2 regions of the Ureibacillus sp. FSL W8-0352 genome follow, and region 1 is predicted to be linked to the other one. Evidence: a T-box and tRNA genes for the amino acid it is inferred to sense, from the RefSeq annotation. Region 1 holds a T-box; the other holds one or more tRNA genes.
The links. A T-box is a leader RNA that pairs with one kind of tRNA and senses whether it is charged. The one in region 1 lies ahead of cysS (cysteine--tRNA ligase), so its partner is inferred to be a tRNA-Cys.

Region 1 (7,259 bases):
GATTTTTCTGCCCCGGAAACATGATAGGCGTCGAAAACAACAATCACCCGCCATCCCATAGCGGCTTTATATTCTGCCATTAGTTCAAGCAGGCGATTTCTAGCTTCCTCTAAATCTGTATCTTTTAAAGGTCGCAATTCTTTCCAAGCACCTATCATATTGTATCCATCAACTATTAGAATGTTTTTCATAACTAATCATTCACTTCTTGACGTTTTCGGTACACTTCATACATTAATAATGCCGCCGCAACAGACGCATTCAATGAATTAACATGCCCAACCATTGGCAAATGGTAGAGAAAGTCACATTTCTCCTTCAGTAGTCTACTCATTCCTTTCCCTTCACTTCCAATAATGATAGCTAGCGGCAAGGTAGCATCCATTTTTCGATAGTCGGTGCTACCTTTTGCATCTGTTCCAGCAATCCAGACGCCTCTTTCTTTTAACTCATCTACTGTTTGCACTAAATTGTTCACTCTGCAAACAGGAACATGCTCAATAGCTCCTGTAGAAGCTTTCGCTACCGTTGCTGTAAGTCCAACAGAACGTCTCTTTGGTATGATTATACCATGAACGCCAATCGCATCTGCAGTTCGCATAATCGAGCCAAGATTATGAGGGTCTTCTAGTTCATCTAAAATGATGAAAAATGGATCTTCGCCTCTTGCTTTGGCCACATCAAATAATTCATCGAGTTCCGCATACTTATAAGCAGCGACAGAAGCAACGATACCTTGATGGTTGGCGCTTGAAAGTTGATCGATTTTTTTCTTTGGCACAAACTGTACAAATACTCCTCGTTCGCGGGCTAAATCCAGCACTTCCTTAATTCCCGATTTTTTCACACCTTCACTAATCCATATTTTGTTCATTTCTCGGCCTGAACGAAGGGCTTCTAATACCGGGTTTTTGCCAGCAATCATTTCTCCACTTTCGCTCATGTTATGACGCTCCTTTCGCTTCTTCAACGATTTGTATTGCATAATCAATTATTTTATTCATACGTTCATACTGTTTTGTTAAATAAAGACTGCCGAGAACTGCTTCAAATCCGGAACTATTGCGATAAGTTTGAACATCCGTATTTTTCGGAACAGTACCAGACTTTGCATTGCGCCCACGTCTATAAATTGATAACTCTTCTTCCGTTAAATACTGTTCTTCTATCATGCGATGCACAATCATTGATTGAGCTTTAGCAGAGACATATTTTGTCGCCTCATGGTGCAGCGTATTCGGTTTCGTTCGACCGCTTAACAATAAATGTTCCCTAACGCGCACCTCTAAAACGGCGTCCCCCATATATGCTAATGCAAGTGCGTTTAATTGCTTAATATCAACTTGTTGTGCCATCTTATGAACCTCGTTTCCAGCGAGTACCTTGTCGTGTATCTTCTAAAATTATGTTCATACTTAATAATTGGTCACGAATTTCATCCGCTCTCTTGAAATCACGATTTTTTCGTGCAATATTACGCTCTTCAATTAACTTTTCAATTTCTTCATCTAAAATTTCCATCTCAACAGCTAATTTAATTCCTAAAACACCACTAAGAACTTCAAATGTTTCAATAAATGCTTTTAGCACTTTTTCATCCGTATTTGTTTCGTTTACATACGTATTTGACGTGCGAGCTAGTTCAAATAAAACAGAAATACCGTTAGCTGTATTGAAATCATCATCCATTTCCTTCTCGAATTGTTTTTTCAACTCATCGATTTTTTCTAAATACAATTCACTATTTTCTGCAAGGTTCGTCGTAGATTTTAGTCGATGTTGAAGATTCGAATAAGCTGTGCGCAAGCGCTCCAATCCACTTCGAGCGGATTCAATCAATTCTTCTGAGAAATTGATTGGATGACGATAATGTACAGAAAGCATGAAAAATCTTAATACTTGCGGATCAATTTTCTGGATAATATCGTGGACTAATACGAAATTCCCAAGAGATTTTGACATTTTTTCGTTATCAATATTAATATACCCATTATGCATCCAGTAACGGGCAAAAAGTTTTCCGGTATAGCTTTCAGACTGAGCAATTTCATTTTCGTGGTGCGGGAATGTTAAATCTTGACCTCCAGCATGAATGTCAATTGTGTCACCTAGATGAGCTCTTGCCATTACAGAGCATTCAATATGCCATCCAGGTCGTCCTTCACCCCAAGGGCTACTCCAGTGAATTTCACCTGGTTTTGCAGCTTTCCAAAGAGCAAAGTCTAGTGGATCTTCTTTTTTTTCACCCGCTTCGATACGTGCGCCTACTTTTAAATCATCAATTGACTGATGACTTAGTTTTCCATAACCTTTAAACTTGCGTGTGCGGAAATAGACATCCCCTTGAGATTCATAAGCATACCCTTTATTGATTAATACTTTAATAAATTCAATAATATCATCCATATGTTCTGTCACTCTCGGATGAACATCCGCTTTTTTGCATCCAAGTGCAGTGATATCCTCAAAATAAGCTTTTATAAAACGCTCTGTCAGTTCAGAAACTTCTTCTCCTAACTCGTTAGCTGCCTTAATAATTTTGTCGTCCACATCGGTGAAGTTTGATACATACTTCACATCAAACCCTTTATATTGCAAATATCTTCTTACTGTATCATAGACAATGGCAGGACGTGCATTGCCTATATGAATGTAGTTATAAACAGTTGGTCCGCATACGTACATTTTTACTTTTCCCTCTTCAAGAGGAACAAAAGGTTCTTTTCTTCTTGTTAACGTATTGTAAATTTGAATTGCCATGTCATTCTCTCCTTTAGCCAATTCTCTTCGAACAAATATATCCTTCTATAACTAAATTACCACCAATTCTCTACAGGTAGCCAATAAAAATTAGCTGAATAAAAAACGCCTCCATCATATCACTATGACAGAGACGCCAAATTCGCGCGGTTCCACTCTGGTTGAAAGCATGAAGCTTTCCGCTCGAGGTCTTTAACGGTGACTAGCCGACTTGCCTACTCCATTTCAGCAAAGTGCTCAAAGGTGCATTTCCGTAAAATAGAGGTTTAGGTCACTTTCAGCCTGTGGTGACCCTCTCTTTCAAACATATTTTACGTACTTCTCCTTTTCAACGCTTTCACTTTTATATCATTATATCCAAGGCTCAAAAACCGTTCATCTAAAAAATATTAATTTGTGAATTTTTCTAATCGGGCTAAAACTTTTTCTTTGCCCACTAATTCGATTGCATCCGCCAATTCCGGACCATGAGTTTGGCCTGTTGTCATCACTCGAATTGGCATAAATAAGTTTTTCCCTTTATATCCAGTTTCTTTTTGTACTGCTTTAATTGCCGCTTTAATTGACGAAGCATCAAAAGCTTCCGAAGCCTCTAATTGCTGTTTAAATGATGTAGCCAATTCTTTAATATGTTCTAAAGCTAGTACTTCTTGGGCAGCTTCATCATATTCAATTTCATCTTTAAAGAACAAGCTAGATAATTCAACAATTTCTGCACCATAACTCATTTGATTATGGTATAACGCAATCAATTTTGTTGCCCATTGTTTTTGTTCACTAGTCAATTCTAAAGGAAGTAAACCGGCTTTTTGCAAGTGAGGAAGTGCTAAGTCTACTACTTCATCCAATGACAATTTTTTAATGTATTGGTTGTTCATCCATGTTAGTTTATTCCGGTCAAACATTGACGGTGATTTTGATAAACGCTTCTCATCAAAAATTTCAATCAATTGTTCTTTTGTAAAGATTTCTTCTTCCCCTTCCGGAGACCAACCAAGCAATGCAAAGAAGTTGAACATCGCTTCTGGTAAATATCCAAGCTCTTTATATTGAGAAACGAACTGGATAATGGATTCATCACGTTTTGATAACTTCTTATGATTTTCGTTCACAATGATTGTTAAATGGCCGAACTCAGGGTATTCCCAATCGAAAGCATCAAAAATCATCATTTGTTTCGGCGTATTAGATAAGTGTTCTTCTCCGCGGAATACATGCGTAATTTCCATATAATGGTCATCCAAAACAACCGCAAAGTTATAAGTAGGAATTCCATTCGCCTTCACGATAACCCAATCGCCAATATCTTTCGATTCAAAAGTAACTTCTCCGCGCACTAAATCATTAAATTTGTATGTTACATTTTCTGGAACTTTAAAACGGATTGTATAAGGAATTCCCTGCGCTTCTTTTTCAGCGATTTCCTCTTTCGTTAAATGGCGGCATTTGCCTTCGTAAGTTGGAGCAGGAATGCCTTTTGCTCTTTGGGCTTCTCTTGAAGCTTCCAATTCTTCAGGTGTGCAGAAACATTTATAAGCTAGTCCTCGTTCTAATAGCTCTTCCGCATGTTTCTTATATATATCTAGTCTTTCCGTTTGGCGATATGGCGCATAAGGTCCGCCAATATCTACAGATTCATCTGGAATTATTCCAAGCCAGCGCAGATTATCAAGCTGTGACGCTTCTCCACCCTCGACATTGCGCTCCGTATCCGTATCTTCAATGCGAACAACAAATGTTCCGTTGTAATGTTTTGCAAACAAATAATTAAATAACGCAGTACGCGCTCCACCAATATGTAAATGACCGGTAGGACTTGGCGCATACCGAACACGAACTTGTTTTGTCATAATTTTCCTCCTAAGTTTACCAGATAAAAACCTTCATTTTTAATTTGGCCACTACTAGAATATTTCCATTTCCAATGCTTCCCTTAACTTTTGTACATTTTACCACTCTGTCTTCACATTGAAAAGTTAATGAGAGGGAAGAAATTTTAACTTTTCTGGAACGAATTCATCTTCTTTCAACATTTGAGAACTATTGCTTTTTTATTAACAATATTGTTGCTAATGCTGCTATACCTTCTTCTCGGCCAACAAAGCCTAATTTTTCCGTTGTAGTTGCTTTGACGTTTACTTGAGACGGGTTCGCATCCAAAAGTTCTGCTATGCGATTTCGCATTTGCTCAATATACGGAGCCATTTTAGGCTTTTGAGCCATAATTGTACAATCAACATTCCCAAGAATATACCCTTTATCATTTACTATTTTCCATATATACTCCAATAATTTCGCTGAATCTGCATCTTTATATTTTGGATCTGTATCTGGAAAATGACGTCCGATATCTCCTTCTCCAATTGCTCCAAGGGCCGCATCTGTAATTGCATGTAATAACACATCCGCATCGGAATGACCAACAAGGCCTTTCGTATGAGGTATCTCTATGCCTCCGATAATAAGTGGCCGTCCTTCTTGAAACGCATGCACATCAAATCCTTGTCCAACACGAAACATATTGTAGCTGCATGATGAAAGACTGTTCAGCCTTATATGCAGCGTTCACCATCCTTTACTGTAAAATCAGATTCCAATTTGCCACTTCATATATTAACATATTTCCCATTTGTATGGATTGTAAGCATGCATTTAACCCAATTATTATGTATGGAAACAAATCGAGTAGGAGGGAGTGATTAGCTCCCGTCCTCTCACACCACCGTACGTACGGTTCCGTATACGGCGGTTCAATTAAGATAATTGACGCAAGTTTTCATAACTTCCGTGAATAGCTGTTCTCTTTATGCCAGTGGTCACTCCACCCTCCAAGAGGACTCCCACGGGATTCACCGCTTCCTTCCTCAAGTGAGGTACTATGTTTTCTGTGTTCATCATGACTCACTGAATGCCAAGGGCTATTCTCTCTTAATTGTTCGGTCCTTCTTAGTAGTTCTAAACCAACTAATACTATGACCTCTGCTGACTTCTGACGGTTCAGCTACTTATCACTAAGTAGGTTATGAAGCGAACTTCACCTATCCGCCAGACCTCCCCGGGTAAGTACATGCACTTTCACACCATCTATCCGCCTCATTTACTCGATATGACCTTCGACAGAAAGAGCTTTGTTTTGTTTCGCAAACTCACTCAATCATACCTAGCCTTATATGAGGTTCGTGTTCCTCGGACCGGTGTTTTGCCTCCAGCTTCCTTCAGATTCCGCGTCACCACGGACACCCTTGCTCTTGGCTAACCTCTACTTCTGTCTTCGGGGTTCGGGACTTACACCCTATAGTTCATGTACATGCCGGGCGCACGAAAAGACCTCACCAATCTAAAAGATTTGTGAGGTACCTTCTTTCTGCATCTGGCGGTTTTTTAAGATGGCTTCACCAAATAATAAATCTTCTTTCGTCGTCATTTTAATATTTTCATAATTGCTTTCAACAATATGGATTTCATAACCGAGGCGCTCCACTAGCATCGCTTCGTCCGTTCCTAAAAATCCTTCTTTTTCCGCTACATCCTCCGCATGCCGTAACAGTTCGTAACGAAATGCTTGCGGCGTTTGGATTGACCATAGGTTTTCCCGATCTACCGTTTCAACAATAATACCATCTTGTACTTTTTTCATCGTATCCTTCGCTCGAACTCCTGCTATCGCAGCCCCTTTTTCATATGCGGTTTCCACTAAACGGTCAATGACTTGTTGGGATATAAACGGTCTTGCAGCATCATGGACGAGAACAATCTCCACATCATTCATTACTTTTAAACATGAATGAACAGAATGTTGACGTTCTTTCCCTCCATTTGGTAAACCCTTTACCTTTGTAATTTTATAATCTTTTAATAAATGTTGAATATAGTCCCTTTCTTCTGGTTTTACCGCTAAATATATTCCCGTACAGTTTCTATCCTTTTGAAAAATTTCGAGGGTGTGAATGAGGATCGGTTTATTCGCTAAAGATAAAAATAATTTGTTTTTTCCCGCTCCCATCCGTTTTCCGCTACCGGCTGCTGGCAATACTACTTCGTAATCCACGTGCTCAACTCCTACTCTTACTTTTCAACGGTTATGCAACTTGTTCGTCTTTTGGTTTAGCAAAAATCATGCGACCGGCGGATGTTTGCAGTACGCTTGTAACGGTGACTGTAATAGATTGCCCAATGTAACTACGACCACCTTCTACAACTATCATCGTTCCATCATCTAAATAGGCAACACCTTGATTTTGTTCTTTTCCATCTTTGATGACAACGACTTGCATATCCTCTCCTGGTATAACAACCGGTTTTACTGCGTTCGCAAGCTCATTAATATTCAATACTTGTACATGATGAAGATCACATACTTTGTTTAAGTTAAAATCATTTGTTAAAATTTTTGCTCCCATTTTTTTCGCTAACCGTACTAATTTTAAATCTACTTCTTGAACATCATCAAAATCTTCTTCAGAAATGATGACATTTACCGTTTTTCCGTCTTGTAATTT
Region 2 (7,259 bases), 860 kb from region 1:
GAAAAGAAGGAAGCATTACAACTACTAGCTGTTTTACTAAAAGAACATGATTTCGAAGTTTCGACACAGGCTTTGAGGATTGCCTCCCAGTATGGTCATCCGAAAGTAGAATCGATTAAACAGGTATTTTATCAATTAATCAATGGAAGAGGTATACGAGAGCCAATTCAACCGAAAAAACACGTTCCAGATATGCCGGAAGCCATCCGAGGAGTAAGGCATTATGACCGCCTATTCGAATCCCAAGGAGATGTGGCATCATGGAACAAATGATTAAGGAATATGCCAAAAGACTAAAATTAAGCTGGATTCCAGCCAATTACCATACCATCCATGCGGAAACAAATGAGGAATTTTTACTGAAGCTGTTTGAACGAGAAGTGCAGCATCGAGATGAGAGAAGGATAAATTTACTACTAAAACAGGCGACATTGCCGAAAATTCCAAATAAACCTTATGATTGGCGGGAGATTCAACTAGCCCCAGGCATCACAAAAGATTATATTTTAGAAGGTGAGTTTACGAAAAATCAGGAAAACCTTATCTTCTATGGCGGAGTGGGAACCGGTAAAACATTCCTTTCCACTCTCATCGCCCTCAATTTGATGAAAAAACAAGGAAAAAGAGTGAAGTTCTATACGGCCGCCTCCATTGTCAATGCTTTATTGGAGGCCAATGAAAAAGGTGAACTTGGTAAATTTCTCAATCAAATCGAAAAGTTGGATCTCTTGATTCTTGATGAATTGGGCTATATTCCATTGCATAAACAGGGGGCAGAGTTATTATTTCAAGTTATTTCCATGTGTTATGAAACCAAAAGCATCATTGTGACAACCAATTTACCATTTAGCCAATGGAATAATGTCTTTGGCGATCCCATTTTAACAGAGGCCGTCATTGATCGGCTGATTCATCATTCTCATTTAATCATCTTCAATGGTGAAAGTCACCGATACAAAGACTCAATCTCTCAACGTTAACCATGGAATTTGGCAAGTGTATGTATGCATTTTTAATTGCCATTTCATACAATTTCTACTTGCCAAAAACAGTTAACGTATCAACCAAAAGCTTGTTATGCTTGTGGACATGTCTTTGATGATCAAATCATTAAACACGGTTTAAACGTCTCTCATTAAAATGCCTAGTGTTTCAGGTTTTCATACCTACTTAAAATTGTGTAAACAGCGTTATTTCTGTAAACATTGTCATTCCACGTTTACTTTAAAAACGAGCGTCGTGGCCAAAAACTGTTGTATTTCCAACAATACAAAAGTATCGATTGCTTTAAACGCCAAAGATAAAATATCCGAAAAAGATATTGCGATGAAACATCATGTTTCTCATGCCACCGTCAGTCGTGTCATTGACAGCTTTTATAGCTACTATCAACCAAATGTTCACTACCTTCCACAGCATTTGTGTTTTGACGAGTTTAAATCAGTGAAATCCGCAGCTGGAGCGATGTCCTTTATTTTCTGCGACTCTGAAACGGGGGAGATTGTGGATATCGTGGAGGACCGAAGATTATCTGTCCTCAAAGAGTATTTCTTACGGTATTCCAAGAAGGCGAGAAATGCGGTAAAAACGATTGTCATCGATATGTATAGCCCTTATATTTCCTTAATCCAAGAAGTTTTCCCTAAAGCGGAAATCATACTCGACAAATTCCATATCCTCCAACTATTTAGCAGAGCTTTAAACAAAACGCGCATCAACGTCATGAATCGGGATAAAAAGAATTACAATAAATTAAAAAAATACTGGAAGCTCCTTCTGAAAGATCAAACAAAACTTGATTATAAGAACTATACATATCATCGTTGCTTTAAAAAGCATATGTGTGAGGTGGAGATTCTCCACTATCTCATTGATTTAGATTCTGAATTAAAAGCTTCCTATGAGTTATATCAATACGTGCAACATTGCATCAAAACCAAAGACTTTGAGCTATTGAAGAAAACCCAGCGTAAGCCCGAATTCAAACGACGCATATCAATCGATCGTACCTCCCTGTAAGATAGAGTTATCGATTACAGAGGAGGTGTTTTTGTTTGGCAGTTGAAAAATTAAATATCGTCCCTGTCAATTTGGAATCCGATTCTGATTCAACTTCACCCTCAACGAGTCGTGGTCCTCTCAAACCTGTATGCGTTATTCAAGCAACAAATTTTAAAATCTCCTTTTACCCCGGTGTAAAACCTCACATCATTCAAACGGTCATCAAGGAGTTGAATAGCAGTGATTCATGATTTTACTAAGTGTAAAAATATCTATATCATTTGTGGTCGTACGGATATGAGAAAAGGAATTGATGGTCTTGCCACCTTAATTCAGGATTCTTTCGAACTGGATCCATATAGCAACGCCATTTTCTTATTTTGTGGACGGAAGAAAGACCGCTATAAATGTTTGTATTTTGATGGAGATGGCTTCGCCATGTTATACAAACGAATCGATAACGGCAAACTCCAATGGCCCAGAAATGAAAATGAGGTTCGAAATTTGACTCAACAGGAGCTTCGATGGTTACTCGAAGGGCTCTCGATTCAACAACCTAAAGCCATCCAAAAATCGAAAAAAGGTGTCTTCTAAATACCGATTCATGATATAATCAACTCTATATAGAATCAGTACGGAAAAGTGGTGGATGTTGTGAACAATGATTCATACGAAAAGTTAATTCAGTCATTAGAAGAGCAACTAGCTCATGCCAATCAAAAAAATGATGAATTGTTGAAACAAATTGAATTATTGTCACAACAAGTTCGTTATTTAACTAAACGGCTTTATGGCTCAAAATCTGAAAAATCAAAGTATCAAGCTCCAGACGGACAGTATTCTTTGTTTGATGACGACTCTTTTTTTAATGAACCTGAGCACACAGGAGAAAAAAGCACGGACACTGTGACATACACAGTTGTTCGTAAACGACATAACAAGAAAAAACGAAATGATTCTTTTATGGATGGTTTAGAAATTGAAGAAATTCATCATCATCCAGAAAACTTACAATGCGAGTGTTGTCAATCACCTATGACAGAGATTGGCAGCACGATTGTACGAGAAGAAGCAAAATTCATACCAGCTACTATGAAGCGTGTTCAGCATATTGAACACGCTTATGAGTGCAGGTCTTGTAAAAAAGATTCGAATAAAGACTCACAAATCAAACGTGGAAAAGCACCGCAACCTGCCATTCTGCGAAGTATCGCAGGACCAACGGTCTTAGCAAAACTCATCTATGATAAATTTATTCTTTATTTACCCTTATATAGGCAGGTAAAGGAATGGCATCGTTATGGTTTACTAACCAATGATAAGAACCTATCCAACTGGGTGATTCGCACGGCAGAAGATTGGCTTCTTCCATTATATAATCGAATGAAAGAAACCCTCATGAAAAAATCAATTCTTCATGTCGATGAAACCTATGCCCAAGTATTGAACCGCTCAGATGGAAAGCCAGCTCAATCTAAAGCTTACAACTGGGTGTTCCGTAGCGTAGGATCTCAAGGTCCAGCAATTGTTCTGTTCCATAGTGCTTTATCCCGAAGTCGGGAAATTTTGACTGACTTTATGAAAGGCTTTAAAGGGACGATTATCTGCGATGGATATTCTGCATACCATGATGTGCCAAATATTCATTTTGCCAACTGCTGGGCTCATGTTCGTCGATACTGGTTAAAAGCCGAAAGTAAAAATGGACGGATTGGTGTCGATTATTGTGATCGACTTTACCGCCTAGAACGGAAATTTAAGAAACTTCGGCCGAGCGAACGGAGAAAAGCTAGACAAAAAGAGTCCAAACCTATCGTTGAGGCATTTTTCAAATGGATTGACGAATCTCCTTTCTATGGGAAGAATGCCCTTGCCAAAGCTGCGGAATATACATTGAAGCACGCCGAAGGTTTAAAAGCTTTTCTGTATGATGGACGCATTGAAATGGACAACAACCCAGCTGAAAATGCGATTCGGCCGAATGTCATTGGACGAAAAAACTGGCTGTTTTCCGTGAGTGAATCGGGAGCCGATGCAAACGCCATCTGTTTAAGCTTGGCTGAAACGGCAAAAGCTAATGGAATTGATTTTTATCAATACTTAGTGAAAGTATTGTCGGAACTCCCAAGTTTACCAATCCATCAACAGCCAGAAATATTAGATCGCTATTTGCCATGGTCGAAAACAATTTGTGAATCATGTGCAATGGCAAAATAGCCCTTAATCCGAAAAAATATTGGATTGAAGGGCTATTCGTCGTGCGTACCAGAGGGTGCGCATTTTTTTATTTATCTCACATATTTCGGGCTTACAACCCAGCTATATGAAAACCGCCATCAAGACAATCAACAAATACATCAATTACGTCGAGAATACGCTAAAGTACGATTATAATAACGGCATTTTAGAGGGGATTCATAACAAAATCAAAGTGATTAAACGCATTTCTTTCGGTTATCGATCCTTCTATCACTTTAGAAACCGAATATTCATTACCCAAAACTTAGCGAAAATAAAAACAGCTTAGGGGAACCTCGAATTTCCCCTAAGCCATCCGATTACATATTACCAAATAATGTCGCTAAAATTTATTCACCAACACCATTTGACAAAGAACCCATTATTACTGAAGGCTTTGATGATATAAGGTTTCCTTGAATCCTAATGCCGATGGTGGGAGTCGAACCCACACTCCTTTTGGGAACACGATTTTGAGTCGTGCGCGTCTGCCAATTCCGCCACATCGGCATAATAAAAAAGAGAAAAAAATAAATCGGTTAAACCGATATTTATTTATTTGGAGGCGGCTACCGGATTCGAACCGGTGATAAGGGTGTTGCAGACCCGTGCCTTACCGCTTGGCTAAGCCGCCAAATTACTGGAGCGGAAGACGGGGTTCGAACCCGCGACCCCCACCTTGGCAAGGTGGTGTTCTACCACTGAACTACTTCCGCATGAATGGCTGGGGTACCAGGATTCGAACCTGGGCATGACGGAATCAAAATCCGTTGCCTTACCACTTGGCTATACCCCAATAATATTATATAAACAACTTATATTCTATTTTATGGGGCGGCTGATGGGAATCGAACCCACGTATGTCGGATCCACAATCCGATGCGTTAACCACTTCGCCACAGCCGCCAAAAGCAGGTATATTAAAATATGTATGGGGCGACTGATGGGAATCGAACCCACGTATGTCGGATCCACAATCCGATGCGTTAACCACTTCGCCACAGTCGCCAAAATATCTTGGTGAAAATTAAAAATGGCAGGGGCAGTAGGAATCGAACCCACACCAAAGGTTTTGGAGACCTCTATTCTACCGTTAAACTATGCCCCTGTAATGGTGGAGGGGGGCGGATTCGAACCGCCGAACCCAAAGGGAACGGATTTACAGTCCGTCGCGTTTAGCCACTTCGCTACCCCTCCGGAAAGTATGGTGCCGGCGAAAGGAATCGAACCCTCAACCTACTGATTACAAGTCAGTTGCTCTGCCAATTGAGCTACACCGGCATATTTATGGTGGGTCGGGACGGAATCGAACCGCCGACACTTTGATCTTCAGTCAAATGCTCTACCAACTGAGCTACCGACCCACTTTTTATGGCGGTCCCGACGGGACTCGAACCCGCGATCTCCTGCGTGACAGGCAGGCATGTTAACCGCTACACCACGGGACCACTTTGGTTGCGGGGACAGGATTTGAACCTGCGACCTCCGGGTTATGAGCCCGACGAGCTACCAGACTGCTCTACCCCGCGATAATGTTAATTGTTTTTTATGGTGGAGGATGACGGGATCGAACCGCCGACCCCCTGCTTGTAAGGCAGGTGCTCTCCCAGCTGAGCTAATCCTCCGAATTGGTGACCCCTACGGGATTCGAACCCGTGTTACCGCCGTGAAAGGGCGGTGTCTTAACCACTTGACCAAGGGGCCAATCTCTTAATTATGGCGGAGAGTAAGGGATTTGAACCCTTGAGACAGGTTATCCCCGTCTACACGATTTCCAATCGTGCTCCTTCAGCCTCTCGGACAACTCTCCAAGAAGAATGGCTCCGAAGGTAGGATTCGAACCTACGACCAACCGGTTAACAGCCGGTTGCTCTACCACTGAGCTACTTCGGAATGATTTTATATAAGCCTAGCAACGTCCTACTCTCACAAGGGGAAGCCCCCTACTACCATCGGCGCTAAAGAGCTTAACTTCCGTGTTCGGTATGGGAACGGGTGTGACCTCTTTGCTATCGCCACTAGGCTTGATTCCTTACCGAAAGACAAGTATTATTATATCATATTCTATACTTTTTTCAAGTATTTTTTATATTTTTTAATTACGAGAGGTTGTTCTCTCAAAACTGGATAACGACATTGAAATGATTGGTTAAGTCCTCGATCGATTAGTATCCGTCAGCTCCACACGTCACCGTGCTTCCACCTCGGACCTATCTACCTCATCGTCTTTGAGGGATCTTACTTGCTTATGCAATGGGAAATCTCATCTTGAGGGGGGCTTCATGCTTAGATGCTTTCAGCACTTATCCCGTCCACACATAGCTACCCAGCGGTGCCTTTGGCAAGACAACTGGTACACCAGCGGTGTGTCCATCCCGGTCCTCTCGTACTAAGGACAGCTCCTCTCAAATTTCCTACGCCCACGACGGATAGGGACCGAACTGTCTCACGACGTTCTGAACCCAGCTCGCGTACCGCTTTAATGGGCGAACAGCCCAACCCTTGGGACCGACTACAGCCCCAGGATGCGATGAGCCGACATCGAGGTGCCAAACCTCCCCGTCGATGTGGACTCTTGGGGGAGATAAGCCTGTTATCCCCGGGGTAGCTTTTATCCGTTGAGCGATGGCCCTTCCATGCGGAACCACCGGATCACTAAGCCCGTCTTTCGACCCTGCTCGACTTGTAGGTCTCGCAGTCAAGCTCCCTTATGCCTTTACACTCTGCGAATGATTTCCAACCATTCTGAGGGAACCTTTGGGCGCCTCCGTTACCTTTTAGGAGGCGACCGCCCCAGTCAAACTGTCCACCTGACACTGTCTCCCAAGCCGATCAGGCTTGCGGGTTAGAATTTCAGTACAACCAGGGTAGTATCCCAAGGGCGCCTCCAGGGAAGCTGGCGCTCCCCCTTCTACGGCTCCTACCTATCCTGTACAAGTTGCACCGAAATTCAATATCAGGTTACAGTAAAGCTCCACGGGGTCTTTCCGTCCTGTCGCGGGTAACCTGCATCTTCACAG

Region 2: it has a tRNA-Cys gene. The T-box ahead of cysS (cysteine--tRNA ligase) is inferred to sense a tRNA for this amino acid. The anticodon was not compared.

Annotation. Positions count from the first base shown of each region.
Region 1 is NZ_JBBOQT010000001.1:2,642,460-2,649,718, reverse strand. It holds gene NST98_RS13300 (NYN domain-containing protein) at 1-191, opposite strand, end outside; gene rlmB (23S rRNA (guanosine(2251)-2'-O)-methyltransferase RlmB) at 194-943, opposite strand; gene NST98_RS13290 (Mini-ribonuclease 3) at 945-1,355, opposite strand; gene cysS (cysteine--tRNA ligase) at 1,357-2,760, opposite strand; T-box leader at 2,887-3,101, opposite strand; gene gltX (glutamate--tRNA ligase) at 3,150-4,610, opposite strand; gene ispF (2-C-methyl-D-erythritol 2,4-cyclodiphosphate synthase) at 4,801-5,280, opposite strand; gene NST98_RS13270 (hypothetical protein) at 5,515-5,658, opposite strand; gene ispD (2-C-methyl-D-erythritol 4-phosphate cytidylyltransferase) at 6,098-6,808, opposite strand; gene NST98_RS13260 (PIN/TRAM domain-containing protein) at 6,840-7,259, opposite strand, start outside.
Region 2 is NZ_JBBOQT010000001.1:1,786,370-1,793,628, forward strand. It holds gene istA (IS21 family transposase) at 1-273, shown strand, start outside; gene istB (IS21-like element helper ATPase IstB) at 261-980, shown strand; gene NST98_RS09105 (hypothetical protein) at 1,017-1,139, shown strand; gene NST98_RS09110 (ISL3 family transposase) at 1,141-2,019, shown strand; gene NST98_RS09115 (hypothetical protein) at 2,055-2,252, shown strand; gene tnpB (IS66 family insertion sequence element accessory protein TnpB) at 2,242-2,595, shown strand; gene tnpC (IS66 family transposase) at 2,644-4,218, shown strand; gene NST98_RS09130 (transposase) at 4,274-4,528, shown strand; tRNA gene NST98_RS09135 (tRNA-Leu) at 4,667-4,749, opposite strand; tRNA gene NST98_RS09140 (tRNA-Cys) at 4,800-4,873, opposite strand; tRNA gene NST98_RS09145 (tRNA-Gly) at 4,881-4,955, opposite strand; tRNA gene NST98_RS09150 (tRNA-Gln) at 4,961-5,035, opposite strand; tRNA gene NST98_RS09155 (tRNA-His) at 5,070-5,145, opposite strand; tRNA gene NST98_RS09160 (tRNA-His) at 5,172-5,247, opposite strand; tRNA gene NST98_RS09165 (tRNA-Trp) at 5,274-5,347, opposite strand; tRNA gene NST98_RS09170 (tRNA-Tyr) at 5,352-5,436, opposite strand; tRNA gene NST98_RS09175 (tRNA-Thr) at 5,445-5,520, opposite strand; tRNA gene NST98_RS09180 (tRNA-Phe) at 5,528-5,603, opposite strand; tRNA gene NST98_RS09185 (tRNA-Asp) at 5,612-5,687, opposite strand; tRNA gene NST98_RS09190 (tRNA-Met) at 5,692-5,768, opposite strand; tRNA gene NST98_RS09195 (tRNA-Val) at 5,789-5,864, opposite strand; tRNA gene NST98_RS09200 (tRNA-Glu) at 5,869-5,943, opposite strand; tRNA gene NST98_RS09205 (tRNA-Ser) at 5,957-6,049, opposite strand; tRNA gene NST98_RS09210 (tRNA-Asn) at 6,058-6,132, opposite strand; rRNA gene rrf (5S ribosomal RNA) at 6,147-6,262, opposite strand; rRNA gene NST98_RS09220 (23S ribosomal RNA) at 6,385-7,259, opposite strand, start outside.